DNA from 3 places in the Nonomuraea sp. NPDC003804 genome. Region 1 is predicted to be linked to each of the others. Evidence: riboswitches for the same ligand, from Rfam matches in the RefSeq annotation. Region 1 holds a riboswitch; each other region holds the start of a gene.
What was found. A riboswitch is a leader RNA that binds a small molecule or an ion and turns the genes downstream of it on or off. The one in region 1 is predicted to bind cyclic di-AMP.

Region 1 (9,919 bases):
ACAGGCAATTATCACCGCCTTTCGAGACTGCTGGCCCCCTTAGGCGGATTCCTGGCGAGCTGCCGGCGATCCGGTGCCGCCTCCAGCGCCACGGTGGAACCGTCCGGCCCGCTCGCCACATCCGTCGCCGCGGGCGGTGGTCGGACGCGGCGGGACCATGGGGGCGCGTGCGCCCCCATGGTCAGAGCCTGCCGCTGGTCGCCGCCCAGTCGACAAGCGCCTCGGCGGTGTCGAAGCGGCGGCTGGAGCTGGACTCTCCCAGGATCACGCCGACCAGCCGATGGCCGTCACGCTCGGCCGCGAAGGCGAGGGTGTAGCCCGCGGCGCGCGTAAAGCCGGTCTTCAGGCCGACGGCGCCCGGCGTGCCGAGGAGGCGGTTGGTGTTGCGCCAGGAGTAGGCGCCGTGCTCCGCCGTCTCGGGCAGCGAGCGGTACCGGGTGGAGCCGACCTTCTTGATCGTCTTGTTGTCCAGCGCGGCCTGGGCGAGCCGTACCTGGTCACGCGCTGTGGAGTAGCCGCCGCCCTTGGCGGGCATCCCGTCGGGGTTGACGTACAGCGTGTCCTTCATCCCGAGCGCGCGGGCGTTGGCGTTCATCTTCGCCGTGAAGGCGTCGACACCGGGCCCGTAGGAGCGGGCCAGCGCGTGGGCGGCGTCCGCGCCGGAGGGCAGCATCAGAGCGTAGAGCATCTCCTCCACGGTGAGCCGGTCACCGGCGCGCAGGTACGCCACGGAGGCGCCGCCCTTCGACGCGTAGCGCACGTCAGCGGAGGTGACCTTGACCACGTCCGTGGGCTTGGCCTGCTTCAGCACGGTGTAGGCGGTCATCACCTTGGTGATGCTGGCCACCGGCATGCGCCGATCGGCCTTCTTGCTGAAGTAGACCTTGCCGGTCCTGGCGTCGATCAGGTGGGCGGCCCGGCCGAGCACCGCCGGGGCGTCCGCGGCGGCGGCCGGAGCGTGGGTCCGGGAGACCGGCGACACGACGCCGGGTTGGGGTGCGGCCTGCGCACCGGTGGCGACCGCGGTCACGGCGCCTGCGGTGATGACGACGCCGAGCAGCGCGCGTCCCAGCCGGTAGGTGAGATGCGTGGGCATGAAGGGTTTGCTCCTTGGCTTCCATGCCGCCTACCGGGTTAGCTGACGGGTTCGGGCTGGGAAGTGCCCTACGGGCGCCGCTGAGCGGGCGCTCGATTCACCCCAAGGGAAGTGGGTCCCCGGCTCCGTGGATACGGATTCGGCGGCCGCGCGTCCGGCGGACTGGCCTGAGATGACGCGCGGTCCGGGCAATGAAACGGCAACGAACATGTCACAGCTCGTTGCACAACGGCCCAAAAGTAGCAAAATAGCATAAACCACGCAAATGGCCGCGAACCTCCGGCCCGCGACGGGCCGCTACACGGCGCTCAAGCCGTAGAAACGGGCGGCGTTCCCGCCGAGCACCTTGTCGCGGTCGATCCCCCCGAGAAGCGCCCCGTACACCGTGAAGACCGTCCGGTAGTCGGCCGCCAGCAGCGAGACGGGCCAGTCGCTGCCGAACATCAGCCGGTCCGGCCCGAACACCTCGACCGCGTGCTCCACGTAGGGCCGCAGGTCCGCCACGGTCCAGTGGGCGTGGTCGGCCTCGGTGACCAGGCCCGACACCTTGGCGTACACGGTGGGGCAGGCGGCGGCGGCGCGCAGCAGCGACGCCCAGGGCTCCAGCTCACCGGCGGCGATCCTGGGCTTGGACAGGTGGTCGATGACGAGGTTGAGCGTGGGGTGCCGCTCGGCGATCGTGACGACGTGCTCCAGATGCCGGGGCAGCAGCGAGACCACGTCGAACGGCACGCCCGCCTCGGCCAGCAGTCCGAGCCCGTCGAGCACCGCTTCCCCGATCAGCCAGTCGGGATCGGGCTCGGTGTGGATGAGGTGCCGGACGCCGACAAACTTCGGATGTCTGGTGTAGCGCTCGAGCGCTCGGGCGGCTTCCTCCGGGCGGTCGAGGGGCACCCATCCGACGACGCCGGCGATGAAGTCGTGGGCGTCGGCGTGGGCCAGCATGGCGTCGGTCTCCCAGAAGGAGTCGTCGGCCTGGACCACGACCGTCCGGTCGACGCCCGCGGCGGCCAGCTCGGGCGCCAGGTCCTCGGGGCCGAAGGTGCGGTGGATCGCCGGCAGGTCGGGAGTGGGCCAGGAGTAGGCGCCGGTCTCCAGGTTCCAGAAGTGCTGGTGGGCGTCGACTATCACGCGGCAAACATAGGATGTCTGGCCGACCTCGGCAAGAGCTCCCCGGGACTCACCGCGGCCCCAGGAAGAACGGCAGGACCGAGGCTCGGGCCGCTGCGAGGCGAAGGGCCGGCGTGGGATGACCGACCGGCACTGTGGGGGTCCCCCGGTTCAGCGGCGGCGCCAGGGGAACGGCAGGCGCCCCCGGCGGCGCGGTGGCGGGTCGTGGAGGATCCCTCGGGCGCGCAGCCAGTCGGCGAAGTCGTCGGCGTCGGCACGGTAGCGGGCCGGGGGCTCGGTGCGAGCGGCGGCGTAGGCGGCGAACTCGGCCACCAGCGCGGCCCCCGCTGCCGCGGCGGCGTCGGGGCGCAGCCTCGCCACGATGCCGCGCCGCTTGGCGAGCAGGCTGCGCGCCTGGACGGCCAGCCGTACCTGGTCGAATCCGGCGGGCGGGGCGCCACCCGCGACCAGCGCCGCGACCACGCTCGCCTGCGCCTCCCCCAGCCGCGCCCTGACGTCCTCCAGCGACCGCTCGGGACCCGCGGCACCCTGCGGCAGCGCCCCCGACGCTCCCGACACCTCCGTCACCTCCTCCGGCCCGGCCTCCCTCAGCGCCTGCGACCCGCTCCCCGCCTGCACGCTGCCGCGACCCTCCATGCCCGGTCCTACGGGCTCGCCAGGCGGCGGGCGCCCGCGGCCATTGCCGTGCGGATGCGGTCGAGCTCGCCGGCCAGCGCGGCGTCGCTCGGGTAGTGGTCGTCCCACTCCAGCAGGACGCCCGGCGGCGCCACCCGGGCGCACAGCTCCTCCAGCACCTCCAGCACCTGCTCAGGGACCGCCTGCGCGTGCGTGTCGTGCCAGACGCCGTCGTGCAGGTGCCCGCCGGCCACGTGCACGTAGGCCAGCGCGGCCAGCGGCAGCGTGTCCAGCGCCGCGACCACGGACAGGCCGAGGTTGACCTGGTTGGTGTAGAGGTTCGCGACGTCGACCAGCAGCCCGACCCCGGTGCGCGCCACCAGCTCGCCGAGGAACTCGGCCTCGGTCAGCTCGTCCTCCGGCCAGCCGAAGATGGCCGCCACGTTCTCCAGCGCCAGCGGGACGGGCAGCGCGTCCTGGGCGCGTCTGATGTTGTCGGCGACGACCGCGAGCGTCTCGCGGGTGCGCGGGACCGGCAGCAGGTGCCCGGCCTCCATCCCGCCCCCGCGCACGAACGCCAGGTGCTCGCTCACCAGCGGCGCGTCGAGCGCCTGCGCGCAGGCCGCCAGGTGGGCCAGGCGCGCGGGGTCCGGCGGGGTGGCGTCGCCGAGGCCGAGGCCGACGCCGTGCGGGACCACGGGGACGCCCCTTTCCCTCAGGACGCGCAGCGACTCGGGCAGCGCGGCCGGCCTGATGTTCTCCGCGACGATCTCGACGAAGTCGACGTCGGGCAGGCGCTCCACCGTCAGGTCGATCTCCGGCCGCCAGCCGATGCCCACTCCGAGCCGGCCGTCCGTCGGGCGCATCCCGTCACCCGCCGCCGCAGCCGCCACCGCACCCGCCGCCGCAACCGGACCCGCCGCCGCAGCTGGAGCCGCCGCCGTCGGAGGAGGAGCCGAAGTCGCCGCCGCCGTGGAGGGTGTCGGAGCCCGACCCGCCGCCGCAGGACCCCGAGGCGCAGCTCGATGACGAGACGGCCTTGTGCTTCTCGTCCAGTTCGTCCCTGAGGGTCGCGTCGTCGAGCTCGCTCAGGCCGTACAGGGCGACGGGCACGCCGATGGCGAAGGCGAGGTCGGGGGCGGCCGCCCCGCGCACGTGCCGCTGCTCGGCGCGGAGCAGCTCCGCCTGCCCGGCATGGCTGAGGATGTTGGTGAGGGCGCGTCGCTGCCGCCGGGCGACGATCCGGCCGGCCAGCCAGACGATCGCGCAGATGAGCACCGTCGCCACGGAGAGCGGCCCGACGGGCACGACGCCGGCGACGAGCATGACCGCCGCGAAGATCCCGAGTATGGCCGCGAGGCCCGACAACCCGCTCACGCGGGTCAGGTGGGTGCGGACCGGCACCAGCGAACCGTCGGGCACGAGCAGGCCGGCCCCCATGAGGTGGTGTCGCAGGTCGTCGATGGCGGGGCCGGTGCCGACCTCGTGGCGCAGCGCGTGCACCGGCATGCCACCGGGCAGCACGGCCACGGCGGCGAGCACGGCCCGCTCGACGGGATCGGCCGAGTCGGCCCCCGCCACGGGGTGCACCAGGCCGCCGCGGGAGACGCGCAGCGCGCCCGCCCTGGCCAGGAGGGCGATCGCGGTGTTGACGACCCGCAGGGGGCCGCCGGCGAGGTAGGCGAGCTCGTAATGGCCCAGATCGCCGCCGGCGTGCGCCGCCACCTCCCGGACCCTGGCGTGCTCCCGCAGGAGCGAGGACGTGGTCTTCGCGACCGCGATGGCCAGCAGTAACGCGAGAAAGAACAGAACGAATGCCATGTACTGCCCCCTGAGGGAAGGACGACGCCCCGTGTGCTTATGAGACGCGTGGCGTCCCCTCAAAAGTTTCCCTCAGTTCGGGCACGCGCAGGAAGAGCGCAGGCGTATGCCGCATGGCACACGGAGGAACCGTCCACCGCCATGCCGGGCCGTCCCCGCCCGGCATGGCCTCGACATCACAGCCGGTCGAGGAGCGCCTCGTACTCGGTCCACAGCTCCTTGGGCAGGTGGTCGCCGAACTTCTCGAAGTGCGCGGGGATCAGGGCCGCCTCCTGCCGCCACACCTCACGGTCGACGGTGAGCAGCGTGCGCAGGTCCTCCTCCGACAGGTCGAGCCCCTCGGTGTCGAGCTCCCTCGGCAGCAGCCCGATCGGCGTCGGTACGGCCTCGGCCTCGCCGTTCAGCCGCTCGACGATCCACTTCAGCACGCGGCTGTTCTCGCCGAAGCCCGGCCAGATGAAGCGGCCGGCGTCGTCCTTGCGGAACCAGTTCACGTAGTAGATGCGCGGCAGCTGCGCGTCCTCGCGGCGGCCGACGGACAGCCAGTGACCGAAGTAGTCGCCCATGTTGTAGCCGCAGAACGGCAGCATCGCGAACGGGTCGTAGCGCAGCTCGCCGACCTTGCCCTCGGCGGCGGCGGTCTTCTCGGAGGCGACGTTGGCTCCGAGGAAGACGCCGTGCTGCCAGCTCAGCGACTCGGTGACCAGCGGCACCGCGGTGGCGCGGCGGCCGCCGAACAGGATCGCCGAGATGGGCACGCCCTTGGGGTCCTGCCATTCGGGGGCGATGGTCGGCGCCTGGGACGCCGGGGTGGTGAAGCGGGCGTTCGGGTGGGCGGCCGGCTCCTCGGAGTCAGGCGTCCACGAGCGGCCCTTCCAGTCGGTGAGGTGCGCCGGCGGTTCGTCGGTCAGCCCCTCCCACCACACGTCGCCGTCGTCGGTGAGCGCGACGTTGGTGAAGATGCTGTTGCCCCACAGCGTCTTCACGGCGTTGGCGTTGGTGGTCTCGCCGGTGCCGGGCGCCACGCCGAAGAAGCCGGCCTCCGGGTTGATGGCGTACAGCCTGCCGTCCTCGCCGAAGCGCATCCAGGCGATGTCGTCGCCGATCGTCTCGACCTTCCACCCGGGAACGGTCGGCTGGAGCATGGCGAGGTTGGTCTTGCCGCAGGCGCTCGGGAAGGCGGCGGCGATGTAGCGGGTCTCGCCCGTGGGCGGGGTCAGCTTGAGGATGAGCATGTGCTCGGCCAGCCAGCCCTCGTCGCGGGCCATCACGCTGGCGATGCGCAGCGCGTAGCACTTCTTGCCGAGCAGCGCGTTGCCGCCGTAGCCGGAGCCGTACGACCAGATCTCGCGGGTCTCGGGGAAGTGGCTGATGTACTTGGTCGAGCTGCACGGCCACGGCACGTCCTGCTGTCCCTCGGCCAGGGGCGCGCCGACGGTGTGGACGGCCTTGACGAAGTCGCCGTGCTCATGGTCGCGCTTGCTGCGGCCTTCGTTGGCTCCTTCGTCGCTCTCTTCGGCCTTTCGCGCCGCTCCGCGCTGCTCGATCAGGCGCAGCGCCTCAGCGCCCATCCGCGTCATGATCCGCATGGACACCGCCACGTACGGCGAGTCGGTGATCTCCACGCCGAGCTGGGAGATCTCCCCGCCCAGCGGTCCCATGCAGAACGGCACGACGTACATCGTCCGCCCGCGCATGCAGCCCTTGAACAGCTCACCGAAGGTCGCGCGCATCTCGGCGGGCGCGATCCAGTTGTTCGTCGGGCCCGCGTCCTCCTCGCGCTCGGAGCAGATGTAGGTGCGGTCCTCGACCCGGGCGACGTCGCTCGGGTCGGACTTGGCGTAGAAGCTGTTGGGCCTCTTGGCGAGGCGGGTGAAGGTCCCCTGGTCGACGAGCAGGTTCGTCAGGCGCGTCCACTCGGCCTCGGACCCGTCGCACCACTCGATCCTGGCGGGCTGGGTCAGGGCGGCGATCTCGTTCACCCAGTCGGCCAATTTCTGGTTGGACGTCGGGCTGGGTACATCAACGGAAAGGGACACGGCAGCGGCTCCTCCACTCTTATCTGGGCCACGTCATCATTAACGACTAATGCCGACAAAGGCGAATTGGCGTAGACCTTTGTGCAGGCAGAGGCCTTGATGGAGAGGGAACCTACCCACCGAGAAGAGATTTAAAGAAAGTTAATTGGTCCAGACCAAGAGGAAAGGTCTAAACCAATCAGGAGATTGGTTCAGTCCATTCCGGAAGGGCCAGCTGCGCGAATGCGGTCGACATGCTGCAGCGCGTCGCGCAACTCGGTCAGCCAGGTGTCGGTGTGCTTGCCGACCAGCCGTACGCACCAGGCGAGCGCGTCGCTGCGGCTGCGGGCCACGCCGGCGGCGACCAGGGTGTCGAGGACCTGCCGCTCGGACTGCCGCAGCCTGGTCATCACGGGCACGGACAGTGTGGTGAACATCACCGTCTCGTCGCCGCAGGTCACGCCCCACGAGACCTTCCGGCGGAACTTCCGCTCGGCCTCCGTGGCGATCTCGATGCGGCGCTCCCTGGTCTCCTCCCTGAAGCGCCGGACGAGGCCGTCGATCGTGGCGGCCTTCTCAGCGTCGGAGCCGGCCTCGGGCTCGGGGAGGGTCCCGATGACGGCGATCTCCTCGCGGTCGAGGACGATGGTCACGGGGCCGGTGAACCAGGTCTCGGGCAGCCGGCCCGTGAACCACGCCCGCAGCGTGCTGGTTGCTTCGTCAGTATCCATGTAATGAGAATTACATACTTGCCGGACAAGAGCCAGCCTCAGTCGTGCCGTCGGAGGAAAGCTGTCAGCGAACGCGGGCGGCGATGACCGGGCTGACCCGCACGACGCCCGCCAGGTTGCGCGTGCTGAGGGGCGAGATCTTCACCACGTCACCGGTTCTCGGCGCCTGCAGCACCTTGCCGTTACCCCAATAAATCGCCACATGAGAGATGTAGCCGGGGTTGGTGGGGTCGCTCCGCCAGAAGATGAGGTCGCCGGGCTGCGCCTGCGCCAGCGGCACCTGCGGCCCGGTCACCCACTGCTGGTGGGTGACGCGCGGCATGCGCACGCCCGCCTGGGCGAAGGCCCACTGCACGAGCCCCGAACAGTCGAAGGTGTCCGGCCCCTCCGCGCCCCACACGTACGGCCGGCCCAGCTTGCCCGCCCCCGCCTGCAGCGCCGCGGTCAGCTGCGCGGCCGTCATGAACGAGCCCGAACTCCACTGCGTGACCTTCTTCGGCGCGGCCAGCACCGGGTTGATCGCGGCCACCTGCGAGCCCTTCGGCAGCACCCGCAGCAGCGCCCTGCGCAGCGTGGCGGTGTCGGCCTTCGGGGCGCTGACCACGATCGCGTTGTTCTGCGGGAAACCGAGGGAGCGGGCCTTGTCCCTGGAGACGACGGCGTCCACCGCGCCCATGCCCATCGTCGCGTAGGCGCCGATCCTGAGCTGCCCGCGCGGCCCCGGCACGCTGCGGCCGAGCGAGAGCCCGCCGTCGTTGCCGAGGACGAAGGAGACGGCGACGTCGCCGCCCGCGATGTTGGCCCACAGGCCGTCGGACGAGGCGGTCACCTTGGGGGTGTAGGACCGGAAACTCGAGGGGTCGACGCCGAGCGTCTGCACCCGCTTGCCGTCGATCGTGACGGAAGCGGCGTCGGCCAGCTCCACCGCCTGGATGCCCTTGACCTTGACGACCTTCTCCATCGTGGCGCGCCGCAGCGGCTTGCGCGTCACCACGAACACGCTGGGCTTGCGCAGCTTGCCGAGCGGCTGCACCGGGGGCGCCGTCTCGCGCTCGGCGACCAGGTTCTCCCGCGGGGCCAGCTTCGTGGCCGTCACGGCGGCCGGGGCCGGCTCCTTCTCGGAGAACTCACCGAGTAACGCCACGTCGGCGGCGATCACCATGGCGAGCGTCACCGCGATGAAGGGCACCAGCCGCTGGCCGCGGGGCGGCCTGGGCGGGGGCGGGCCGTACGGGCCGGGCGGCCGCGGCGTGCGCGGGCGGTCGCCGTACACCAGGAAGGACAGGTCCTGCCTGATTCCTCCCTGCGCACGCTGAAGATCCGCCGGGCCCGCTGCCCGGCGGATCTGCTGGTCGGGATTCAGTTGCCGATGTACGGCACGGCCTCGAGGATCTCGACCGTGTTCTGACGGCCGTTGGGCATGGCGTACGTCGCCTTCTCGCCGATCTTCTTGCCGTTGATCGCGGCGCCGAGCGGCGACTTGGGCGAGTAGACGTCTATGGGTGCGCCGGTCTCCTCGCGGGAGGCGAGCAGGAAGGTGACCTCGTCGTCGTCGCCCTCGAAGCGGATCGTGACGGTCATGCCGGGACCCACCACGCCCTCGGTCTTCGGGGCCTCGCCCACCTTCGCGCTGTCGAGGAGCTGCCTGAGATGGTAGATACGAGCCTCGATCTTGCCCTGCTCGTCCTTGGCCGCGTGGTACCCGCCGTTCTCCCGCAGGTCGCCCTCTTCACGAGCAGCCTCGATCTTCTTGGCGATGTCAACACGACCCGGGCCCGAGAGGTAGTCGTACTCCTCCTTCAGGCGGTCGTACGCCTCCTGCGTCAGCCAGGTGACGTTCTCATCGCGAGAGTCGGCCACGGGTTCTCCTTGCTTCCTTGGGGGCCCTGTGTTCACTTGGGTCCGCGAATCGCGAAAGAGTAACAACTTTACACGCTCAACGCTTCCCCAAACGTCTCACTATACGAGATAACAGGACTGGATGTGGACTGAGGATGCCTGAGCACTGGTGTCCAGGCGCTCCTTCAGTTGGATATACCCCTCACCGGCCGGAATCCTTACCTCTTTGCTACCTACTTCCACATGGTTGGCATCCGTCGCCCTCAGCCGGCACACCACGGTCTTGTCCGCCGGCCTGCCGACGCCGAACGTGATCTCGGCGGAGTCGGGCTTGCTCGCGTCGAAGGCGATGACCTGCTGCGGGACCGTGGCCTGACCGGTGGCGGTCCACATCACGTAACCCCATCCGCCGGCGATGATCGCCACCAGTACCGCGATCACGACATGGACGACGAGCCTGCCCTGCCGTTCCGGGCGGTCGATGAAGTCGTCCGGGGTGCCGAGAACCGGACCGTTCTCGGCATCTCTGGTGGCCATGACGGAATCTCCCTGCACTCCGCGGTGTTGTCCGAGACAATTGTCGCCTGTAGGGGGTGCGCCCCCGCGACCGCCCAGGAGAAGTAAACCTCCTGTGGCGAGTGACCCGGTCCGATGTGAGGAGACAGCGA
Region 2 (9,919 bases), on a different contig from region 1:
TGGGCGGAGAGGAACGTCCACCTCATCCTCAACAGCCGGGAGGCAGCCGATCACGCGGTGTGATCCTTACTCCCCGGAGAAAACTTTCTCCGCCCGGGATGAAGATATCCACCACCGGTCTCTTCCCGTACGGCCCGCGCCTTCATAGCCTGACTCGGTGCGTCCGCTGGAAAGCCTCCTCACCGGGCTGGCGGGGGTGTGCTCGTCCGGCGCCCTGCGCGTGGGCGGCTCCGGGGTGGTCTACCTGCTCGAGGGCAAGGTGACCTACATGGAGAGCGCCGAGACGCCCGGCATCGAGGAGCTGCTCACCGGCGGCGGGCGGGTGAGCCCGGCCGACGTGGACCGGGCGGTGACCCGGCGCGAGGGCGGCGAGCCGCTGTTCGGCGAGGGCCTGCTGAGCCGCGACGAACTGGCCGAGCAGCTGCGCAGGGCGGTGCTCGACGCCGCGCTCGTGCTCTTCGGCACCGACGCCGCCCGGCCCACCTTCCAGCCGAGCGAGCGCCACTGGCTGGGCCCGCACTGGCACTTCGAGGTCGACGAGCTCATCGCCGAATGCGTCCGCAGGAGCACCCGGCTGGACGAGGTCTGGCCGTCGGACGAGCTCGACGCCGCGCCCGTGGTCCCGGTCTCCCGCCTGCCGGGCGATCGCGTCACGCTGAGCGCCCGACAGTGGGAGGTGCTGGTCCACGCCGACGGCACCGCGACACCGCTGCAACTGGCCAGGCGGCTGGACACCACGGCCTACACAGTGCTGCTCGCCGTACGGGAACTGGCGGCGGCCGACCTGCTCGTCAAGCCCAGGAGGGCGCCCGCGCTGCCCAAGCGGGTCCCCGCGCCGTCCGGCACCGAGATGCGGCACGAACCGGTGGACCTCAGCCTGCTGCGGCGGCTGCGGAGCGCGCTTGAAGATCTGTGATCGCGTTCATGACCGGCTCCCACAGCGGGCGGGGCAGGTCGTGGCCCATGCCCTCGAAGGTCATCAGCCGCGCGCCGGGGATCGCGGCGGCGGTGGCCCGGCCGCCGGAGACCTGGACCAGCGGGTCGGCCTCGCCGTGGACCACCAGGGTGGGCACCCGCACGCCCGCCAACCCCTCGCTACGGTCGCCTGAGGCGAGGATCGCGGCCAGCTGCCTGGTGGTCCCAGCGGGATCGTGGTCGCGGTCGAAGGCCAGGCCCGCCAGCCGGGCGACGCGCTCGCGGTCGAGGGGGTAGCCGGGCGAGCCGATCACCGACCAGACCTCCAGGGCCCGCTCGATCGCGCCCTGCCGGTCGGCGGCGGGCGGGCCGAACAGCGCGGCCATCGCCTCGGGGGTGGGGGGCCCGGCCTCGGGGCTGGGCGTCGACATGATGGAGGTCAGCGTCAGCACCCTGCCGGGGTGTCCGATGGCGAGCGCCTGGGCGATCATGCCGCCCATCGAGATGCCCACCACGTGCGCGGCGGGCCAGCCGAGCGCGTCCATCAGGCCCGCCGCGTCGCCGGCCATGTCGCTCAGCAGGTACGGCGCCGCCGCGCCGGGGGTGAGGTCGGGCACGCCCGCCTTGCGGAAGTGGGTGGAGAGCCCCACGTCACGGTTGTCGAAGCGGACGACGTGGTGGCCCCTCCTGGAGAGCAGTTCGCAGAACTCGTCGTCCCAGTGGACGAGCTGGGAGCCGAGCCCCATGATCAGCAGAAGGGGCCGGTCTTGGGGGTCGCCGATGGGGTCGTAGGCGATGTCGATGCCGTTGGCGCGCGCCATGAGCGTCATGCGAAGCAGAATCTCATTCTGTTTCGCATGACGACAAGGGGGAGATCAGCGGGAGACGACCTTGCGCAGGTGGCCGCGGCCCAGGTAGCCGACGCCGCCGACGATCGCGAGACCGCCGATGATGGCCAGCGCGGTGCCGGTGTGGCTGTCGTCCTCGGTCGCGGTCCGGGCGGCGGTGGTGCGCACCGGGCCGTCGAAGGAGGCGGGCCTGACCGACGCGGCGGCGGCCGTCGTCCCCTTGGACTCCTGCTCGTCCGCCTCGCGGGCGGCGACCAGCTCGGCCTTCTTGGCGGCCTGCGCCTTCTTGGCGGCCTCGGCCTTCTTCTTCTCGGCCAGGGCCAGGTAGTCGACCGGCGGCTTGGCCGGGTTGCGGTCCATACGACCCCACGCGCCGGTGGAGAAGGCGACGGGGTGGTTCTTCTTGCCCACGCCGTCACCCCACTTGGTGATGACGTACTGGACCTTGATGTGGCCCTGACCGCCGTTGCCGTTCACCATCAGCGTGTCGGAGTTGAACTCGCCGCCGGTGAGGTAGGCGAAGGTCTTGGCGTCGAGGTCGAGCATGACGCCGCTGCTGGAGGGCACGCCAGGACCACGGTCACCGACGAAGAAGGGGGCCTTCTTACCCTTGTAGACGACGTAGCCTTCGGTCATGAGGGGCCAGCTCGGGCTGGCCGCCAGGCCCTTGCGCATCGAGATGCCGCTCGCGGGCAGGCCGGTGTCGCCGGCGCGGCCGGAGGAGTCGTCCCAGAAGTAGGAGGCGGTGGTGCCTCCCTGGAGGAGGGTCCGCTGCTGGGTGGTCCGGGCGAGGTCGGGCTCCGTGGGCTCGGCGAGAGCGGCGGCGGCGCCGGAACCGACGGCGAGGGCGGTGGTGACGAGCAGGGCGGAAGCGCGCATGCCAAAGCGGCGGGTCATGAAAGTCCTTTGTGCGAGGGATAGGAAATCCGCGCTCACATGAAGATCAGGCAAAGGCGTAGCCGGGCATGGGCCTAGCAGTCGCTACGCGAAAAGACAGAGCGCGAAAGGAAGCGGGGGGAAGCGCCGCTCAGTTCGGGGGGCTGTCGTACAAGGGTGGTGTCCTCTCCATCTCGCCTACCGGGTTAGCTGACGGGTTCGGGCGTGGAGATGCCCTACCGGCACGAGGCCGGATTCACCCCAAAGAGATGGGTCCCCGGTTCCCGCAGTCGCGGGATTCGGCGCCGACCGGCCGACTCTTCCCTGGTGAAGAGCACGGTCACCGCTCGGTAACGCAAAGGACTCTATGGGCAAATCACCCCAAAGGCAAAAGCAAACCCATGAATCGGAAAGAGGATCTACCCTTTATCGTCACGATTCAGCAGGCGCGGAGAGCGCGGAAACCCCTGAAAAACAACGGGTTGCGCGGGCGCGGCGGGAAAGCCGATCAAGGGGATAAAAATCATGAAATCGGCAGTGGCGCCAGGGTAAAGCCGGAGTACACACGGCTGAAGAAGGCGCGGGCCGGTCGTACGGCACGCCCCGTGCCCGCCGCGCCGCGGACACGGGGCGTGGTCCGTCAGACCTCGAGCTTCTCCTCGATGCCGCGCAGCTGGTGGCGCGCCAGCGCCAGGTTCGCCCTGGTGCGGTCCAGCGCCAGGTAAAGGAAGAGTCCCTTGCCGCCCCTGCCGGTCATCGGCCTGATGATGTGGTACTGACCGGTCAGCGTGATGAGGATGTCCTCGATGACGTCCTTGAGGCCGAGCGACTCCATCGTGCGCATCTTCGCCTTGACGACCTCGGTGTTGCCCGCGGCGGCTACCTGCAGGTCCAGGTCCTTGGAGCCGCCGAGGGCGCCGAGCGCCATGCCGCTGCCGTAGTCGACCACGACGGCCCCGAGCGCGCCGTCGATCGCCATCATCTCCTTGAGCGAGACGTCCATGCTGGCCATGCGTTTCCTCCGTGTGAATGCGAGTCACTTTCGCGATGCGATGGCGGCGACGCTCGCCGCCGTCTTGCGACCCTCCAGCCGCAGCAGCCCGAGATTGGTGCCGGGCTCGGCCAGGACTGTGAGGACGATCGTGGGGCCGGCCGTGTAGAAGGCGGCGAAGCCCGCGCTGCCCGAGATGAGGGTCTCCTCCAGGGCACCCTTGCCGGCCATGACGGCCATGCGTCTGCTGAGGGCCAGCAGCGCCGCCGACAGCGCGGCGGTCTGCTCGACGTTGCCGCCTGTCAGGTCGCTGGCGATGGTCAGCCCGTCCACGCTGCAGGCGATGCTTCCGCTGACGTCGGGCGTGCGCTCGCGCAACAGGATCATCTCCTTCAGCACCTCGTCCCGCAGCTCCACCGGTGGCCTCCTTCTGAGTGAGGGGAACCTCACGACAGCTCCTCCAGCGCCTTCTTCAGCCGCAACAGCAGGTTCACGTCGGTCGGGTCCGCGGTCACCACGGGCCCCAGGGGCAGAGCAGGAGCGTCGGGGTCGTGGCGCGGCCCGGCCTCCGGAACCCGGTCGACCCGTCGCGGCAGCGGCGGCGCCGTACCCTCCGGACGGGTGAGCAGCCCCGCCGCCGCCAGCCGCCGTACGGCCAGCAGCGTCGCGTAGCCGGGCCGGCCGAGCCTCATGGCCAGTTCCAGGGGGGTGGCCATGCGGTCGGCGTGGACGAGGATCTCCCACTGCAGGTCGCTCAGCACGACACGGTGGCCCGGCGGCCTCCTGACCGGCGCGACCGGAGCGGTGTCCACCTCCGCCGACGGCCAGACGCGCTCCAGCTGGGCCCGCCTCCTGGCACACTCGCGGACGATCTCCTCGACCTCGAAGAACCAGTGGGAGCCGAGCCAGTGCCGCTCGCCGGGCCGGAACTTGGGCCTGGCCCCGGTGACCGGCAGGAGGAAGTACGCCGCGTCGAGGACCGCGCCGAGCACGCAGTGCTGCAGCTCGCCCTTGGTGAGCATGCCGTAGTCGACCAGGCGCGCGCCGCCCTCGCGCTGGGCCCTGCGCAGGGCGGGCGCCGAGACCCTGCCGCTGGCCATCAGCACGTCCTCGGCCCTCGGCGTGTCCGCGCACTCCATGTAGGTGACCCGGCCGGCGTCCATGAAGATCGCGCCGGCCCGCCCCACCCGCAGGGCGCCCGTCGAGCGTTCTCTCGCCAGCCCGGCGAGCAGCGTGTCCAGTGCCGGCATGTCACGAGGTCAACTGTCCTGAGATGGCCTGCAGGCGGTAGCGGGCCAGGGCGAGGTTGGCCCGCTCCTTGTCCAGCCGCACGTAGATGACCAGCGGGCCCTCGAACGGGGTCACCAGGTGGCGCACGAGGTGGTGGCCCTTGTCGGTGGTGACGAGCATCTCGTCGATCCGGATCGTGCCATCGGGGGAGGTCTGGGCGAGCCCGTCCGTGGTGTGGCGCAGTGCCTCGCTCAGCGCCGCCGCGGAGCGCTCGGCGTCCAGGCCCTCGCTCCCGTTCGCGACCACCGCCATGCCGCTCGTGTGCTCGACCACCATCGCGTCGAGCGCTCCGGGTATGGCCATGACCTCGGCCAGGCAGTCATCGAGTCCCAGCACGAGACCTCCCTCACCGTCGCGCTGACCGGGACAGCGTAGGAGGCGGAGGAGCCCCCAAAAAGACGGAGAAGACGGCGGTTATGGATATTTATAGCTAGAGGAGCGAAAAAGCTCTCCAGAGTGGCAAGGCTATTCCGCCAGGCGCTATTGAGAATGTTTCTCACATTCTCCCACCAGCCGCGTCTCCGCAACTCAGCGCCACAATGCCGAAAAACGAAGGGAGGGTACGGCAGGTGCCGTACCCTCCCTTCGACGTCGTGGCGTCAGCCGCCGCTCTTACGACGGAAGGTCCGCTTGTTCGAGGCGGGACCGTGGGCACCGTGAATCTTCGAGGGGCCTTTCCCCTGCCCGCCCGCGACCGAGTCTGCGTGCGCGTTGTTCTTGCGCTCGAGCGCCTCGCGGAACTTCCGCTTCAGCTCATCCTCGGGAGCCTCGATCGGCTCGGGTTCCGCCGGTGTTTCAGCCATCAGGACCTCCTGGTCTTGGGGACACTGACAGCTTCGCACGACCCCGCGTACCACGTGAAACCGGTCTACGCTTTACCCATGAGCAGCCCCCTGCCCGACCGTGGCCCCCAGGACATGCGCGCCGCCGACCTCGACCGCGAACGCACCGCCGAGATCCTCCGCGCCGCCGCGGGAGACGGGCGGCTGGGCATGGAGGAGTTCCACGAGCGCCTCGACCAGGTCTACTCCGCCAAGACCTACGCGGAGCTCGACCTCCTCACCCACGACCTGCCCACCCCCGTCCACTCCCCCGCCGCCTCGACGGCGCCGGGCGAGGAGAGCGGGGTGGCGATCGCCGTCATGGGCGGATACCACCGCAAAGGCATCTGGCGGGCGCCCCGGCTGTTCACCACGGTGGCCTTCTGGGGCGGCGGCAAGATCGACCTGCGCGAGGCCGTGCTGACCGGCGGGGAGATCACGATCAGGGCGTTCGCCGTGATGGGCGGAGTCGAGATCGTCGTGCCCGACGACGCCGACGTCGACGTGACCGGCATCGGCATCATGGGCGGCTTCGACCACGCCGCCAGCGGCGCCGGAGCACCGGGTGCGCCGCGGATCAGGGTCACCGGGTTCGCGTTCTGGGGCGGCGTCGACGTCCGCCGCAAGCGCCGCAAGCAGCGATAGCCAGGGCATCTCGGATGCGACCGGAGCACGCGTCCCACCCCTCGGAGACGGGGTTGCCGGGTGGCCGGGTCAGCGGCGTGGTCCGGGTCGGCAACACGGTCCGGCGCCCGGTCAGCCCGAGCTTCCACGGCGATCCGACATTCGTCCGCGAGCTGTTGATCTTCCTCGAGCGAGCCGGGTGGACGGGCGCGCCCCGGTTCCTCGGCTGGGACGAGCAGGGGCGGCAGGTGCTGAGCTTCCTGGACGGACACGTCGCCTGGGACTGGGCCGGCGGCGGGCCCGAGGCGGTCGGTGCCGACGCCGGCCTCGCCCGGGCCGGTGCGCTCACCCGCGAACTGCACGACCTCACCGCCGGTACGGCCCTCGCCGGGCAGAGCGAGGTGGTCTGCCACAACGACCTGTGGCCGGGCAACATCGTCTATCGCGACCTCGGGCAGGGGCTGCGACCGGTCGCGTTCATCGACTGGGACCTCGCCTCGCCCGGCGACCGGATCCACGACGTGGCCCACCTGTGCTGGCAGTACGCCGGATGGTGGGAAGGGAACGACCCGGCCGAGGTGAGTCGGCGCTCCAGGGTGATCTGCGCCGGGTACGGCCTGGCCGACCGGTCCCCCCTCGTCGAGACGGTGCTGTGGTGGCAGGACCGCTGCTGGCGGGGTATCGACCGGGCCGCCGAGGCCGGAGACCCTGCGATGGTACGGCTGCGCGCCTCGGGTGCGGTCGACCGGGTCAAGGCCGCCTACGCGTGGGCGCGGCGGCATCGCGAAGAGCTTCGCTGAGCGCCCGCGACCCGGTCACCGCAAGTCACCGATCAGTTCCGCGAGGAGGCGCTCCTCCATCACAGCCCGCCCGGCAGCCGTCATGCACCGCGCGGCTCAGGCTCCACGGACCCGGCACGACGGCGCCCTTCAACGGTTCGGACTCGCCCCGACTCGTCATGGGTGGGCACATCCATCCGCCACGGCACGGCACCACAGCGGGTGATGGCTCGCCTCCGTCGGCGTGCAGCACTTCCGCTACGTCCTCCGGCTCCGCTCAAGCACGACCCTCCGTCGCCGAAGTCCGCGCGCTCGATCGGGGGCTCCTCGTTGCTTCGCGTGGCGCGATCCGGCCCGAGATCCGGGACGCCTGGCGGTCCGCCGAGACTACAGAGACGTAGGCCAGAACCTGGGCGGATTCATCGCAGGGTCGATCGCCTGAAGCCGACTCGCCACCGTGGGATCGACTCCTCGCAACGTGATCAAGCGCGGTCCGCCGGCCTCTTCCAGCAACGCCAGCGCACTCGGCAACCCCGCGGTGACCGTCGCGATCGCGACGCCCATCCCGAGCAGCCCCGGGTGCTTGTGCGGGTATTCGATCCGGTGCAGGCCAGAGGCCGCGATCGCGACCACTTCCCGAGGTCGCTGCATCTGACGGCCGTCATTGGTGACAACAACATGGAACCCCTCGGCCGCGGCGCGCGGATACAAAGTCTCATCCTGCGTACCCGACCAACCCGGAAGATCCAGTAGATGGACAATGTGGTGGTTCAGCACGAAGCTGGTCAGAACCTGTTGCAAGGGACGGGGGACGTTCTCATCCAGCAGCAGCCTCACGCTGCTCCCTGGGGGGTTCGTAACTGTCGACGTAGTCGGCGAAATCGGCCGCATCCAAGGCCGCGGTGGCCGACACGCTCGGGTAGTAGTCCGCGATCCGCTCGGCCAGAACGCCGTCCCGCAACAGCGCCGCGATCTCGTCGTACGGCACGCGGGTTCCTTCGATCACCGGCATACCGCCACGGACCGCGGGGTCGACCGTGACGTGCTCCCGGGGACGCAGTAGATCCGGAATGTGCCGTCCATCACGATAGAACGGCCGCAGCACCTCGACCAGTTCATGGATGACGACGTTGGCCTTGCGATGCACCAGGTCGGTGGCCTGCCCCTGCTCGACCAGAAAGATCGTCGACCCGTCGGTCACCAACTGGTAAGCCGACAGATGCTCGCGCTCCTGCAGATCGTCGCGGAGCGTGTCCAACGCTCGGCGAATCTTCTGCAAGGAAGCGTCATTGCGCAGCTTCACACACGTGCGCAGGGCGACCAGGTCCCGAAACGAGTACAGCACCGGCCGTACCGGTGAGATCTCCGGCACCAGCACGGCGCCACGGCCAGAACTGGCCTTACGCCAGTGCGCGAGCTGGCGAAGCGTGGCACCCGACAGCGCCGCCGCCAACTTCGGACTGTAGGACACCAGCCTCACCTCCCTCGACCTGACCCGGCCCCCTTCATCATCGCAAACATCCCCACGATTCACTCACCGTTACCCCATCTTGATCGGAGAGTCGCCCTGCCCGTCACCGGTCACATCCACGGAACTACACCGCGCACGTCGACAGCGACCTCATCCCCGCATCTGGGCGGCATCCCGCTCCGTGACCTGTCCATCCGCGACGTGCAGCGCATGTCCGCCACGATCCCGCGACCCGCGCCCGCTTCGGCGACCATGCTCACCCGCCTGCACGCCACCCTGCGCGCCGCACTCAACGCCGCCGTCCGTCCGCCGCACCATCGCGCTCGACCACGCCACCGTCACCGCACTACGCCGCCACCGCGACCACCAGCAGGCCGAACTCGCCCTCCTCGGTGAAGACGGCGGTGGCTACGTCTTCAACGCCCAACGCGGCCGCCCGATGACTCCCGACGTCCTGACCCGAACCTTCGGCGCGTTGATCGGTCAAAGCGGACTTCCGCCCATTCGTCTGCATGATTTGCGACATGGAGCAGCCAGTCTCGCGCTTTAGGCTGGCGCAAATCATCTATCCAGTACCGACTCGGTCATTCCGGCATCGTGCTGATGGCCGATATCTACGTGACGGTCGTTCCGCAGGTCGCCCGTCATGCCGCGGAGGCCTTGGCCCGTCTCATCCGCGAGGCTGGACGCCGGCCACCTCTGAACAACCAGACCCGTCGCCAGAGTGTCCTCGTCCCGAAACGGAGACAAGTCGCAGGCCGACGGAAGAACGAGAAGCTTCTGCTCGCTGATGCGCTCACGCTGGCCTCAACGCAAATCTGGCCCGGCCTCCATACGGAAGCCGGGCCAGATTCTCAGCTGTGCGCCGCCAGGGACTCGAACCCCGGACCCGCTGATTAAGAGTCAGCTGCTCTAACCAACTGAGCTAGCGGCGCCTGCGGGAAGAAACATACCCGACTTCACGGCACAGGTCGAATCAGCGGCGGTCCATCGGTCCGGCCGCCCGCCGCCCGGTGATGAGCTTGGCGAAGACCACCGTGTTGTCGAGGTAGTGCCTCGTGGTGGTGTTGAACGCCCCGGCGCAGGTGATCAACCGGAGGGCCGGATGGCCGGGATCGCCGTACACCTCCCGCGCGGGGAACTCGTCCTTCGGATAGGTGGCGACCTTGGTGACGACGAAGCGCAGTCGGCGCCCGTCCTTGCGGGTCACGAAGACGCGTCTGCCGGGGGTGAGCTCGCTGATCCGGTAGAAGACGGCCGGGCCCGTGGTGTTGTCGTAGTGCCCGACCATCACCGCCGCGCCG
Region 3 (9,919 bases), on a different contig from region 1:
CGGGGGATGAGGCCCTGGACGTATTCGATGATGCCGACGAGCGGCTCGGCGAGCGCGCCGGGTTCCATGCTGACCATGCGGGCGCCCCAGGCCCTCCACTGGGGGCGGTCGGCCTCGGGGATGCCGACCAGCTCGCAGATGACGGTGATCGGCAGCGGGTAGGCGTACTCCTCGACCAGGTCGACGACCCGGTCGGACGGCAGCGCGTCGAGCAGCCGCGCGCTGATCTCCTCCACGCGGGGCCGCAGCTCCATCACGCGCCTGGCCGTGAAGGCGCGCGAGACCAGCCTGCGCAGCCTGAGGTGGTCGTCGCCGTCGAGGTCGAGCATGCCGTTGGCCAGGAAGTCGGCGTACTCGGGCGGGACGCCCCTCGCCTGCGCGATCTTCGTGCGCGCGTTGTCGACCGTCCCGCCTGGCACGTTGCGCGGGTCGTTGACGAACCGGTGGTCGCTCAGCACGGTCCTGACGTCGTCGTACCGGGTGACCAGCCAGATGGGGGTGTCGTCATCCAGCCACGGGAAGGAGGCGCGGAGCACGGGCGCCTCCTCCCTGAGCGCGGCGAAGCCGCCGAAAGGGTCGGCCAGCAGGTTGGGATCCATCATGTTGACGGTCTTCATGAGCGCCTCTCGTGACCGAACGGATGATTTTGGTCATCGAGTCAAACGTACGCCTGCCGCCGACCCCGGGCAAGGAGCGTTCTTCGAGAGTGTGAAGAGGGGGCGTGGCCGAAGCCACGAGGCGGACGGCAGGGCACGGCCGCGTGTCCGCTCTGCGAAGGGGGCGGCTATGTTGACGATATGGCGTCTGACTTCGAGGCGCAGTCGCGAGTGGTTTCAGCCGGTTCGGTGCGGCGCATCGAACCCGCCGGTACGACCGCCCGCCACGAGTCACGCGTGCGGGACAACCATCGCCATGTCGTGTGCCGCTCCTGCGGTGCGATCGCGGACGTCGACTGCGCCTCCGGCCGCGCCCCCTGCCTCACCGCCTCGGATGACCAGGGCTTCGTGGCCGGCCAGGCGGAGGTCGTCCACTCCTGTCCCGGCTGTGCGACCAGACGCATTGCCCACTGATCCGGCAGTTCGGAGGAAGCAGATGAGCGACACCCAGAACAACGCCCCCTCCAGCGCGCAGGGCGTGGACCAGAAGGCGGCGGCCGGCTACCCGGTCGCCCAAGACTCCGCGACCGCGCATGGCAGCGAGAGCGAGAACCCGGCGATCCCTTCGCCGACCCCGAGGACCGGCGGTCGTCCGCGCACGAACCGGGACTGGTGGCCCAACCAGCTCGACCTCTCGGTGTTGCGCGCGCACTCATCCAAGGGCAGCCCACTGGCAGAGGGCTTCAGCTACGCCAAGGAGTTCGGCAAGCTCGACGTCGAGGCCCTCAAGCGGGACATCATCGAGGTGCTCACCACCTCGCAGGACTGGTGGCCGGCCGACTTCGGCCACTACGGCGGTCTCATGATCCGGATGAGCTGGCACGCCGCGGGCACCTACCGCATCCACGACGGTCGCGGCGGGGCCGGAGATGGCGCCCAGCGTTTCGCGCCGCTCAACAGCTGGCCCGACAACGCCAACCTCGACAAGGCCCGCCGGCTGCTGTGGCCGGTCAAACAGAAGTACGGCCAGAAGATCTCGTGGGCCGACCTGCTCGTGCTCGCCGGCAACGTCGCCCTGGAGTCCATGGGTTTCCAGACCTTCGGCTTCGGCTTCGGCCGCGAGGACGTCTGGGAGCCGGAGGAGATCTTCTGGGGTCCGGAGGACGCCTGGCTCGGCGACGAGCGCTACGCCACCGACACCGAGATGGTGCCGATCTTCGGCGCGACCGAGATGGGTCTCATCTACGTCAACCCGGAGGGTCCCCACGGCAACGCGGACCCGGCCGCGGCGGCGCATTTCATCCGCGAGACCTTCGCACGGATGGCGATGAACGACGAGGAGACCGTCGCTCTCATCGCCGGCGGCCACACGTTCGGCAAGACCCACGGCGCCGGCGTCGCGGACGACCATGTGGGGCCGGAGCCCGAGGGCGCGCCGCTGGAGGCGCAGGGCCTGGGCTGGCTGAGCAGCTACGGCACCGGCAAGGGCGGTGACACGATCACCAGCGGTCTCGAGGTGACGTGGTCCGACCGGCCGACGCAGTGGAGCAACCGTTACTTCGAGATCCTCTTCGGCCACGAGTGGGAGCTCACCACGAGCCCCGGCGGCGCGAAGCAGTGGGTCGCGAAGGACGCCGAGGCGTTCATCCCGGACGCCCACGACCCGTCGAGGAAGCACAAGCCGACGATGCTCACGACCGACCTGTCGCTGCGCGTCGACCCGACGTACCAGAAGATCTCCCTCCACTTCCTGGAGAACCCCGACGAGCTCGCGTCGGCCTTCGCCAAGGCCTGGTACAAGCTGCTGCACCGCGACATGGGTCCGGTCAGCCGCTTCCTCGGACCGTGGGTCGCCGAGCCCCAGCTGTGGCAGGACCCGGTGCCGGCCGTCGACCACGAACTCGTGGGCGACGCCGACGTCGCCTCCCTCAAGGCGAAGATCCTGGAGTCCGGCCTCACGACCGCTCAACTGGTCTCCACCGCCTGGGCCGCCGCAGCGAGCTTCCGGTCCACCGACAAGCGCGGCGGCGCCAACGGCGCCCGGCTCCGTCTCGAGCCGCAGCGCAGCTGGGAGGTCAACCAGCCCGAGCAGCTCACGACGGTCCTGGACACCCTCGAGGGCATCCGGCGCGAGTTCAACGAGGCCGGCGGCGCGAAGATCTCGCTCGCCGACCTGATCGTGCTGGCCGGCTCGGCCGCCGTCGAGAGGGCAGCGGGCGAGGCCGGCGTGGCGGTGACGGTGCCGTTCCGCCCGGGCCGTACCGACGCCACTCAGGAGCAGACCGACGTCGAGTCCTTCCGGGTCCTGGAGCCGCGGGCCGACGGGTTCCGCAACTACCTGCGTTCCGACGAGAAGACGCAACCGGAGGTGCTGCTCGTCGATCGTGCCTACATGCTCAACCTGACTCCGCCCGAGATGACCGTCCTCATCGGCGGCCTGCGTTCCCTCGGAGCCAACGTCGGCGGTACCCGGCACGGCGTCCTCACCGACCGGCCCGGCGTACTCACCACCGACTTCTTCACCAACCTGCTCTCCCTGGGCACCCGGTGGAAGGCATCGGACTCCGAGGAGCATCTGTACGAGATCCGCGACGTGGTCACCGATGAGGTGAAGTGGACCGCCACCGCGGTCGACCTCATCTTCGGCTCCAACTCCCAGCTACGGGCCCTCGCGGAGGTCTACGCCAGCCAGGACGCCCGCGACAAGTTCGTGACCGACTTCGTCGCGGCCTGGACCAAGGTCATGGAACTCGACCGGTTCGACCTCGCCTGACCCGTGAACGCCCCCGCCGCCGAGGGCGGCGGGGGCGGCGGAGGCGGCGGAGGCGAATCGGTCCAGGCGGCTCGCCATCGCCTGCTTTCAGTTCATCGAGACGTGGACGTGGTCGTAGTGGTTCTCGGTGATGCTGCCGCGGTCGGACATCGGCCGCCAGCCGCTGCCGCTGTTGATCCGCTGCCGCCAGATCACGTACTTGACGCCCAGGCGGGTCTGGTTCTTCACCGCCCACGCCGCGATCTGGTCGCCCAGCGTCCGGTTGACGGCCGCGGGCATGGAGCCGCCCGAGCTCATCATGAAGTCGCAGGCCCGTCCGAGGGGGTGTTCCCCGCTGCTGCCCGACCGGTAGCAGCCCACCTCGAACGGCAGCGCGAACGTCTTCTTGATGGTGTCGCGCATGAGCCGGGTGCGCGGGGTGATGTTGTCCGACCCGGCGGGAAGCTCGGGCGCCCAGCTGCCGTCGGCCTTGCGGCCAGGACCGGTCGGCACGAGGGCCTGCAGCTTCTTCTCGATGTCCTTGATCATGCCCTCGGCGGCCTTCCGGTCGCCGGCGACCTGCTCGGTCTCGGTCCTGATGCGGTCGGCGAGCGCGGTGGCCGCGTCGGCGGCCTGCTTCTTGGTGTCGCGCGCCGCGGCGACGTTCTTGACGACCGCGTCCTGTTCGGCGCTCATCTGCTCGAGCAGGGCGGCGGTGTTGAGGTCGGGGGTGAACAGCAGCGTCGGCAGGTCAGGGGTGCTGGCCTGGTAGCGCAGCTCGGTGATCCTCGAGGCCTCCTTCTCGGCCGTGACCAGCGTCTGCTCGGCCGCCGCGAGCTGTTTCCCGGCCGCTTTCGCGTCCTTCTGGGCCTTGGCCAGCGAGACGCGCTTGGCGTTGTAGGTCCGGATCAGCTTGTCGACCCGGGTGTTGAGCTTCTTCAGCTCGGTCCGCAACTGCGGTTCGGACGGCTTGGGGGCAGCCGAGACCGCGGTCGCGGAACCGATCACGAGGGACAGCGCGGCGACAGCACCGCATGCGAAACGGGACGTGGGGGACGCCACGAACGATCCTCTCCGTCTGCCGGCCGGGTTAGCTGACGGGTTCGGGCGGGAGAAGCCCTACCACACGCGTGGATTCACCCCAGGTTCTCGATGGGTCCCCGGCTCCGGGCAACGCGCCCAGGATTAGGCATGTGACGGCTGCGAAAGCCGACGAATCGGGATATTAGTAGTAAATCCCCCGTAATGCGACCTCAAGCGGACATTAATTAGTGATCTACTTGTGATCGAAGCAGCCGCGCCGCGTCCTCGGGCAGAACGTCGTTGACGAAGGCGCCCATCGCCGACTCCGAGCCCGCCAGGTACTTCAACTTCTCCGGCGCCCGGCGGATGCTGAACAGCTCCATGTGCAGGTAGGCCAGGTCGCGGCCGTGCCGTACGGGGGCCTGGTGCCAGGCGGCCACGTACGGCATGGTCACCCCGAACAGCCCGTCGAGCGCCTTCAGCACGCGGGTGTAGACGGGGCCGAAGGCGGCGCGCTCCTCCTGGGTGAGCGCCGCCAGGTCCGGAACCTGGCGGTGCGGGTAGAGGTGCACCTCGAACGGGTAGCGGGCGGCGGCCGGCACGAACGCGGTCCACAGATCGTTGGCGGCCACCACACGCTCGCCCGCCCGCTCGGCGGCAAGCACGTCGGCGAACAGGTTCGGCCGCTTGGCCGCGGCCGCCAGGTGCAGGCGGGTGCGCGGGGTGACGTAGGGGTAGGCGTAGATCTGGCCGTGCGGGTGCGCCAGCGTGATGCCGATCTCGGCGCCCCTGTTCTCGAAGCAGAACACCTGCTCCACGCCCGGGATCGCCGACAGCTCGGCCGTGCGGTCGGCCCAGGCCTCCATCACCAGCTCCACCTGCTGGTCGGACAGCGCCGAGAAGGAGGAGTCGTGGTCGGAGGTGAAGCAGACGACCTCGCAGCGCCCGACCCCCGGCCGCACCTCGCTCAGCCCGCCGGGGGCGGCGTAGGTGCCCAGGTTGGTGGAGAAGCTGGGGAAGCGGTTCTCGAAGACGGCGACGTCGTAGTCGGCGGCCGGGATCTCGGTCGGCTTGCCGGGCCTGGTCGGGCACAGCGGGCACTCGTCGGCCGGCGGCAGGAACGTGCGGGTCTGCCGGTGACCTGCCATCGCCACCCACTCCTCGGTGAGCGGGTCGTAGCGCAGTTCGGAGGCCGCGGGCCTGGGCGGCAGCTCGCGCTCGTCGATCGCGCTCCGGTCGGCGTCGTCGCGCCGGTCGAAGTAGATCAACTCTCGGCCGTCGGCCATGTGCGCGATGGTGCGCTTCACTTGATGTCCTCCGCGATGATCAGTTCTCCCGCCCGCTCGGCCAGCTCCGCGCGCGCCTCGTCCGGCAGGGCCGCGTCGCTGATGACGACGTCGGCCTCCGACAGCTCCGCGATCGTGCTGATGCCGACCGTGCCCCACTTGGTGTGGTCGGCCGGGACCACCAGGCGGTGTGCCGAGGCGACCAGTTCCCTGTCGGTCTCCGACTCCAGCAGGTTGGGGGTGGTGAAACCGGCCTTGGTGCTCATGCCGTGCACGCCCAGGAACAGCGTGTCGACGTGGAGCCGCCTGATGGCCGCGACGGCGACCGGGCCGACCAGGGCGTCGGACGGCGTGCGGACGCCGCCGGTGAGCACCACCGTGCGGTCGGCGCGCGGGCTGCGGTGGAAGACGTCGGCGACGGGGATGGAGTTGGTGATGACGGTGAGGTCCGGCACGTCGACCAGGTGGTGGGCCAGCGTCCAGGTGGTGGTGCCGGCCGACAGGGCGACGGCGGTGCCGGGGCGGACGAGCGTGGCCGCCCTGCGGGCGATCGCGTCCTTCTCCGGCTGCTGACGCATCGACTTGGCGGCGAAGCCCGGCTCTTCCGTCGAGCCGGGGCCGTTGATCGTGGCCCCGCCGTGCACCTTCTCGAGCAGGCCCCGCTCGGCGAGCGCCTCCAGGTCCCGGCGAATGGTCATGTCGGAGACGCCGAGCTCGCGGACGAGGTCGGCCACCCGGACTCCGCCGCTGCGACGGACGCGCTCCAGGATCGCCTGTTGCCGCTGTGGTGCGAGCATGTGCCCTCCTTCCAACAGATTCCACCAAATTATGACACAACTATGTTGAAACATGGGGAGTGGAATCTGGCGAAGGCCTTGTCCGGGCCGCCGCCTTCGCGAGAGGTTGGGATCATCACACGAGGAGGTAGGCGATGGCGAAGCGCGCCCGCAAGACCAAGGCCCGCAAGAAGAAGGCGGCCAACCACGGCAAGCGTCCCAACGCTCGCTGAGGCAGGACATCGGGTACACCGCGTACGCCGCGTACCCGATGTCCGCTCCCCCCTCCGGCGCCGCGGGCAGCGACCGCGGCGACCCCGTACAACGCGCTGACCGGCGCGGTTGCCTGCCTTCGTCACCGACGGTCGCGATAGTGTGACCCATGATGTCGCGTGGACTGCGGATCCTCATCGGCCTCGGTGCCGCGGTGGTCATCCTTGTCGGGCTCAGGCGCGCGAGCGCGATCATGGCCCCGGCCTTCCTCGCGCTCACGCTGACGATCGCCGTCAGCCCGCTGCGCGCCTGGCTGAAGCGGCGCGGCGCGGCCTCGTGGGTACTGGTGACCGTGCCGCTGACGGTCGTGCTGCTGGTGCTGCTGGCGTTCGTGGGTGCCCTGGTCGTCTCGATCGCACGGCTGGCCGGCCTGCTTCCCCAGTACGCCGACGAGTACCACCAGCTGGCCGCCTCCGTCACGCAGTGGCTGGCCGGCCTCGGGATCACCCCCCAGCAGATCAGCGCCGCCGTCAAGGCGCTGGATCCCGGCAAGCTCGTCCCGCTGGTGCAGGGCTTCCTGAGCGGCCTGCTCGACGTCGCCTCCGCGTTCATCGTGATCATCCTGCTGGCGTACGGCATGAGCATGGACGCGGGCCACATCCAGGCCGCCGTCCGCCGGCTGCAGAGCACCAAACCCGACCTCGTGCGCGCGCTGACCGACTTCGCCAGGGGCACCTGCCGCTACCTGGTGGTCTGCACCGTCTTCGGCTTCATCGTGGCGGTGCTCGACGCGGGCGCGCTGTGGCTGCTCGGGGTACCACTGCCGGTGCTGTGGGGGATGCTGTCCTTCATCACCAACTACATCCCCAACGTCGGGTTCTTCCTCGGGCTGCTTCCGCCCGCGCTGCTGGCCCTGCTCGACTCGGGCTGGGTCACGATGGTCTGGGTGATCGTCGTCTACACCGTGGTCAACTTCGTCATCCAGTCGGTGATCCAGCCCAAGTACGCGGGGGAGTCAGCGGGTCTGTCGACCACGCTCACGCTGCTGTCGCTGCTGGTGTGGTCGGTCGTGCTCGGCCCGCTCGGCGCCATCCTCGCCGTGCCCCTCACCGCGCTGGCCAGGGCCCTCGTCATCGACGCCGACCCCGGCACCCGCTGGGCGATCCCGCTGGTCAGCGGAGAAGCGCGGGAAGAGCGGCCGACACCGCCCGATGGAAGGTCGGGTACGCGTAGATCATCTGGCTGAGCCGTTCGACCGGGATCCTGGCGTGCACGGCCAGCGTCAGCATGGACAGCATCTCGCCGCCGCACGGACCGGCGCTCGTCGCGCCGACCAGGACACCGTCGGCGGCGACCAGCTTGACGAACCCCTCCGCCCGCGCGATCCAGCCGCGCGTCGAGCCCGCCAGGTCCGTGAGGGACACCCTGACGTCCAGCCCCCGCTGGCGGGCCTGGGCCTCGGTCAGCCCGACGGCGCCCACCTCGGGATCGGTGAACGTCACCCTCGGCACCGCGTGGTACTCCGCCTCGTACACCGGCTCGCCCAGGATCTGCCTGACGATGATGTCGGCGTGGTACATCGACATGTGCGTGAACGCGCCCTTGCCGACCACGTCGCCCAGCGCCCACACCCCCTCGGCGGCGCGCATCCGCTCGTCCACGGGGATCGCCCGCGCGCTCTCGTCCAGCCCGATCGCGCCGACGCCGAGCGCGGCGAGGTCGACCCTGCGGCCCGTGGCGACCAGCAGCCGTTCGGCCGTCACCCCCGCCAGCGTGAACCTGCCGTCCGCGTAGGCGACCTCGTCGACCTTCACCCCCGTGCGCACCCCGATGCCCTCGTCGGTGAACACCTTCTCCACCAGCGCGCTCGCCTCGGGCTCCTCCATGGACAGCAGCCGGTCCAGGCCCTCCAGCACCGTCACCTCCGCGCCGAACCTGGAGAACACCTGCGCCAGCTCGGCGCCGATGGCGCCGCCGCCCAGCACGACGAGCGACTCCGGCACCGTCTCCGTCTCGATCGCCTCGTGGTTCGTCCAGTACGGCGTGCCGTCCAGACCCTTGATCGGAGGGACGGCCGGCCGCGACCCGGTGGCGATCACGATGCCCCGCCGCGCCCTGATGACCTGCTCGCCCACGGTGACCTCGTCCGGCCCGGTGATGCGGCCGTGGCCCCTGACCAGCAGGCCGCCCTTGCCGGTGAAGCGGTCGGCGGCGACCTTGTCGTTCCAGTCGTCGGTCGCCTCGTCGCGGATGCGGCGGGCGACCGGGGCCCAGTCGGGCGCCAGGCCGCCCTGGGCGACCTCGTTGGCCGCGGTGACCATCATCTTGGAGGGGATGCAGCCCCAGTACGGGCACTCACCACCGACCAGGTTCGCCTCGACACCGGCGACCTCCAGGCCGGCGTCGGCCAGCCGCTCCGCCGCGTCCTCGCCACCGGGACCCAGGCCCAGCACGATCACATCGACATCCATCCACCCACGTTACGCCGCCCGCCCGGCGACGACGCGATGGCCAGGACCGGCTTCACCGCACCGCTCAGCGCTTCCCCTCCGCCAAGGAGAAGCCGGTCACGTGACGGGCAGGCCCGACAGCGACCGGGCGATCCGCTCCTCGGGCAGCGCGAAGTCCTCCATCTCGCCCGCCAGATAGCGGTCGTAGGCGGCCAGGTCGAAGTGGCCGTGCCCGCACAGCGCGGTCAGGATGACCTTCTCCTGCCCGCTCTCCTTACAGCGCAGCGCCTCGGCGATCGTCTCGGCCAGCGCGTGCGTGGGCTCGGGCGCGGGCACGATGCCCTCGGTCCTGGCGAACCGCACCCCGGCCGCGAAGCAGTCGGTCTGCGAGACGGCGACCGCCTCGAAGAGCCCCAGCTCGTACATGTGCGACAGCAGCGGCGACATGCCGTGGTAGCGCAGCCCGCCGGCGTGGATCGGGTCGGGCACGAAGTCGTGGCCGAGCGTGTGCATCTTCAGCAGCGGCGTGAACCCCGCCGTGTCGCCGAAGTCGTAGGCGTAGACCCCGCGGGTGAAGGACGGGCACGCCTCGGGCTCGACCGCCCGCAGCACCGGCGAGATGTTGCCGGCCAGCTTCTCCCGCAGGAACGGGAAGACCAGCCCCGCGAAGTTGGAGCCGCCGCCGGTGCAGCCGATGACGACGTCGGGCATCTCGGGAAGCTGCTTCAGCGCCTCCTCACCGATCACGGTCTGGTGCAGCAGCACGTGGTTGAGCACCGACCCCAGCGCGTAACGGGTGTCGTCGGCGGCCCCGGCCACCTCG

Region 2: linked by a shared signal. The riboswitch ahead of ABZX22_RS26400 (hypothetical protein) and the one ahead of ABZX22_RS03310 (D-alanyl-D-alanine carboxypeptidase family protein) in region 1 are both predicted to bind cyclic di-AMP.
Region 3: linked by a shared signal. The riboswitch ahead of ABZX22_RS29620 (hypothetical protein) and the one ahead of ABZX22_RS03310 (D-alanyl-D-alanine carboxypeptidase family protein) in region 1 are both predicted to bind cyclic di-AMP.

The regions. Positions count from the first base shown of each region.
Region 1 covers NZ_JBEXMT010000002.1:213,819-223,737, reverse strand. The annotation lists gene ABZX22_RS03310 (D-alanyl-D-alanine carboxypeptidase family protein) at 182-1,096, opposite strand; cyclic di-AMP (ydaO/yuaA leader) riboswitch at 1,109-1,251, opposite strand; gene ABZX22_RS03305 (amidohydrolase family protein) at 1,394-2,227, opposite strand; gene ABZX22_RS03300 (hypothetical protein) at 2,378-2,863, opposite strand; gene ABZX22_RS03295 (DUF692 domain-containing protein) at 2,872-3,708, opposite strand; gene ABZX22_RS03290 (TIGR04222 domain-containing membrane protein) at 3,713-4,663, opposite strand; gene ABZX22_RS03285 (phosphoenolpyruvate carboxykinase (GTP)) at 4,840-6,702, opposite strand; gene ABZX22_RS03280 (hypothetical protein) at 6,894-7,412, opposite strand; gene ABZX22_RS03275 (C40 family peptidase) at 7,477-8,685, opposite strand; gene greA (transcription elongation factor GreA) at 8,772-9,272, opposite strand; gene ABZX22_RS03265 (DUF4307 domain-containing protein) at 9,372-9,788, opposite strand.
Region 2 covers NZ_JBEXMT010000020.1:112,769-122,687, forward strand. The annotation lists gene ABZX22_RS26385 (helix-turn-helix domain-containing protein) at 1-63, shown strand, start outside; gene ABZX22_RS26390 (hypothetical protein) at 158-916, shown strand; gene ABZX22_RS26395 (alpha/beta fold hydrolase) at 873-1,745, opposite strand; gene ABZX22_RS26400 (hypothetical protein) at 1,791-2,660, opposite strand; cyclic di-AMP (ydaO/yuaA leader) riboswitch at 2,820-2,954, opposite strand; gene ABZX22_RS26405 (hypothetical protein) at 3,280-3,651, opposite strand; gene ABZX22_RS26410 (roadblock/LC7 domain-containing protein) at 3,676-4,047, opposite strand; gene ABZX22_RS26415 (DUF4388 domain-containing protein) at 4,077-4,880, opposite strand; gene ABZX22_RS26420 (roadblock/LC7 domain-containing protein) at 4,882-5,256, opposite strand; gene ABZX22_RS26425 (DUF5302 domain-containing protein) at 5,520-5,723, opposite strand; gene ABZX22_RS26430 (DUF1707 domain-containing protein) at 5,802-6,386, shown strand; gene ABZX22_RS26435 (phosphotransferase) at 6,401-7,165, shown strand; gene ABZX22_RS26440 (DUF5615 family PIN-like protein) at 7,532-7,981, opposite strand; gene ABZX22_RS26445 (DUF433 domain-containing protein) at 7,962-8,597, opposite strand; gene ABZX22_RS26450 (hypothetical protein) at 8,962-9,141, opposite strand; tRNA gene ABZX22_RS26455 (tRNA-Lys) at 9,477-9,550, opposite strand; gene ABZX22_RS26460 (class F sortase) at 9,592-9,919, opposite strand, start outside.
Region 3 covers NZ_JBEXMT010000024.1:21,276-31,194, reverse strand. The annotation lists gene ABZX22_RS29635 (cytochrome P450) at 1-617, opposite strand, end outside; partial or broken gene ABZX22_RS29630 (transcriptional repressor) at 837-1,070, shown strand; gene katG (catalase/peroxidase HPI) at 1,093-3,369, shown strand; gene ABZX22_RS29620 (hypothetical protein) at 3,457-4,410, opposite strand; cyclic di-AMP (ydaO/yuaA leader) riboswitch at 4,414-4,550, opposite strand; gene galT (galactose-1-phosphate uridylyltransferase) at 4,617-5,678, opposite strand; gene ABZX22_RS29610 (DeoR/GlpR family DNA-binding transcription regulator) at 5,675-6,454, opposite strand; gene ABZX22_RS29605 (AI-2E family transporter) at 6,816-7,892, shown strand; gene ABZX22_RS29600 (NAD(P)/FAD-dependent oxidoreductase) at 7,819-9,117, opposite strand; gene ABZX22_RS29595 (TrpB-like pyridoxal phosphate-dependent enzyme) at 9,214-9,919, opposite strand, start outside.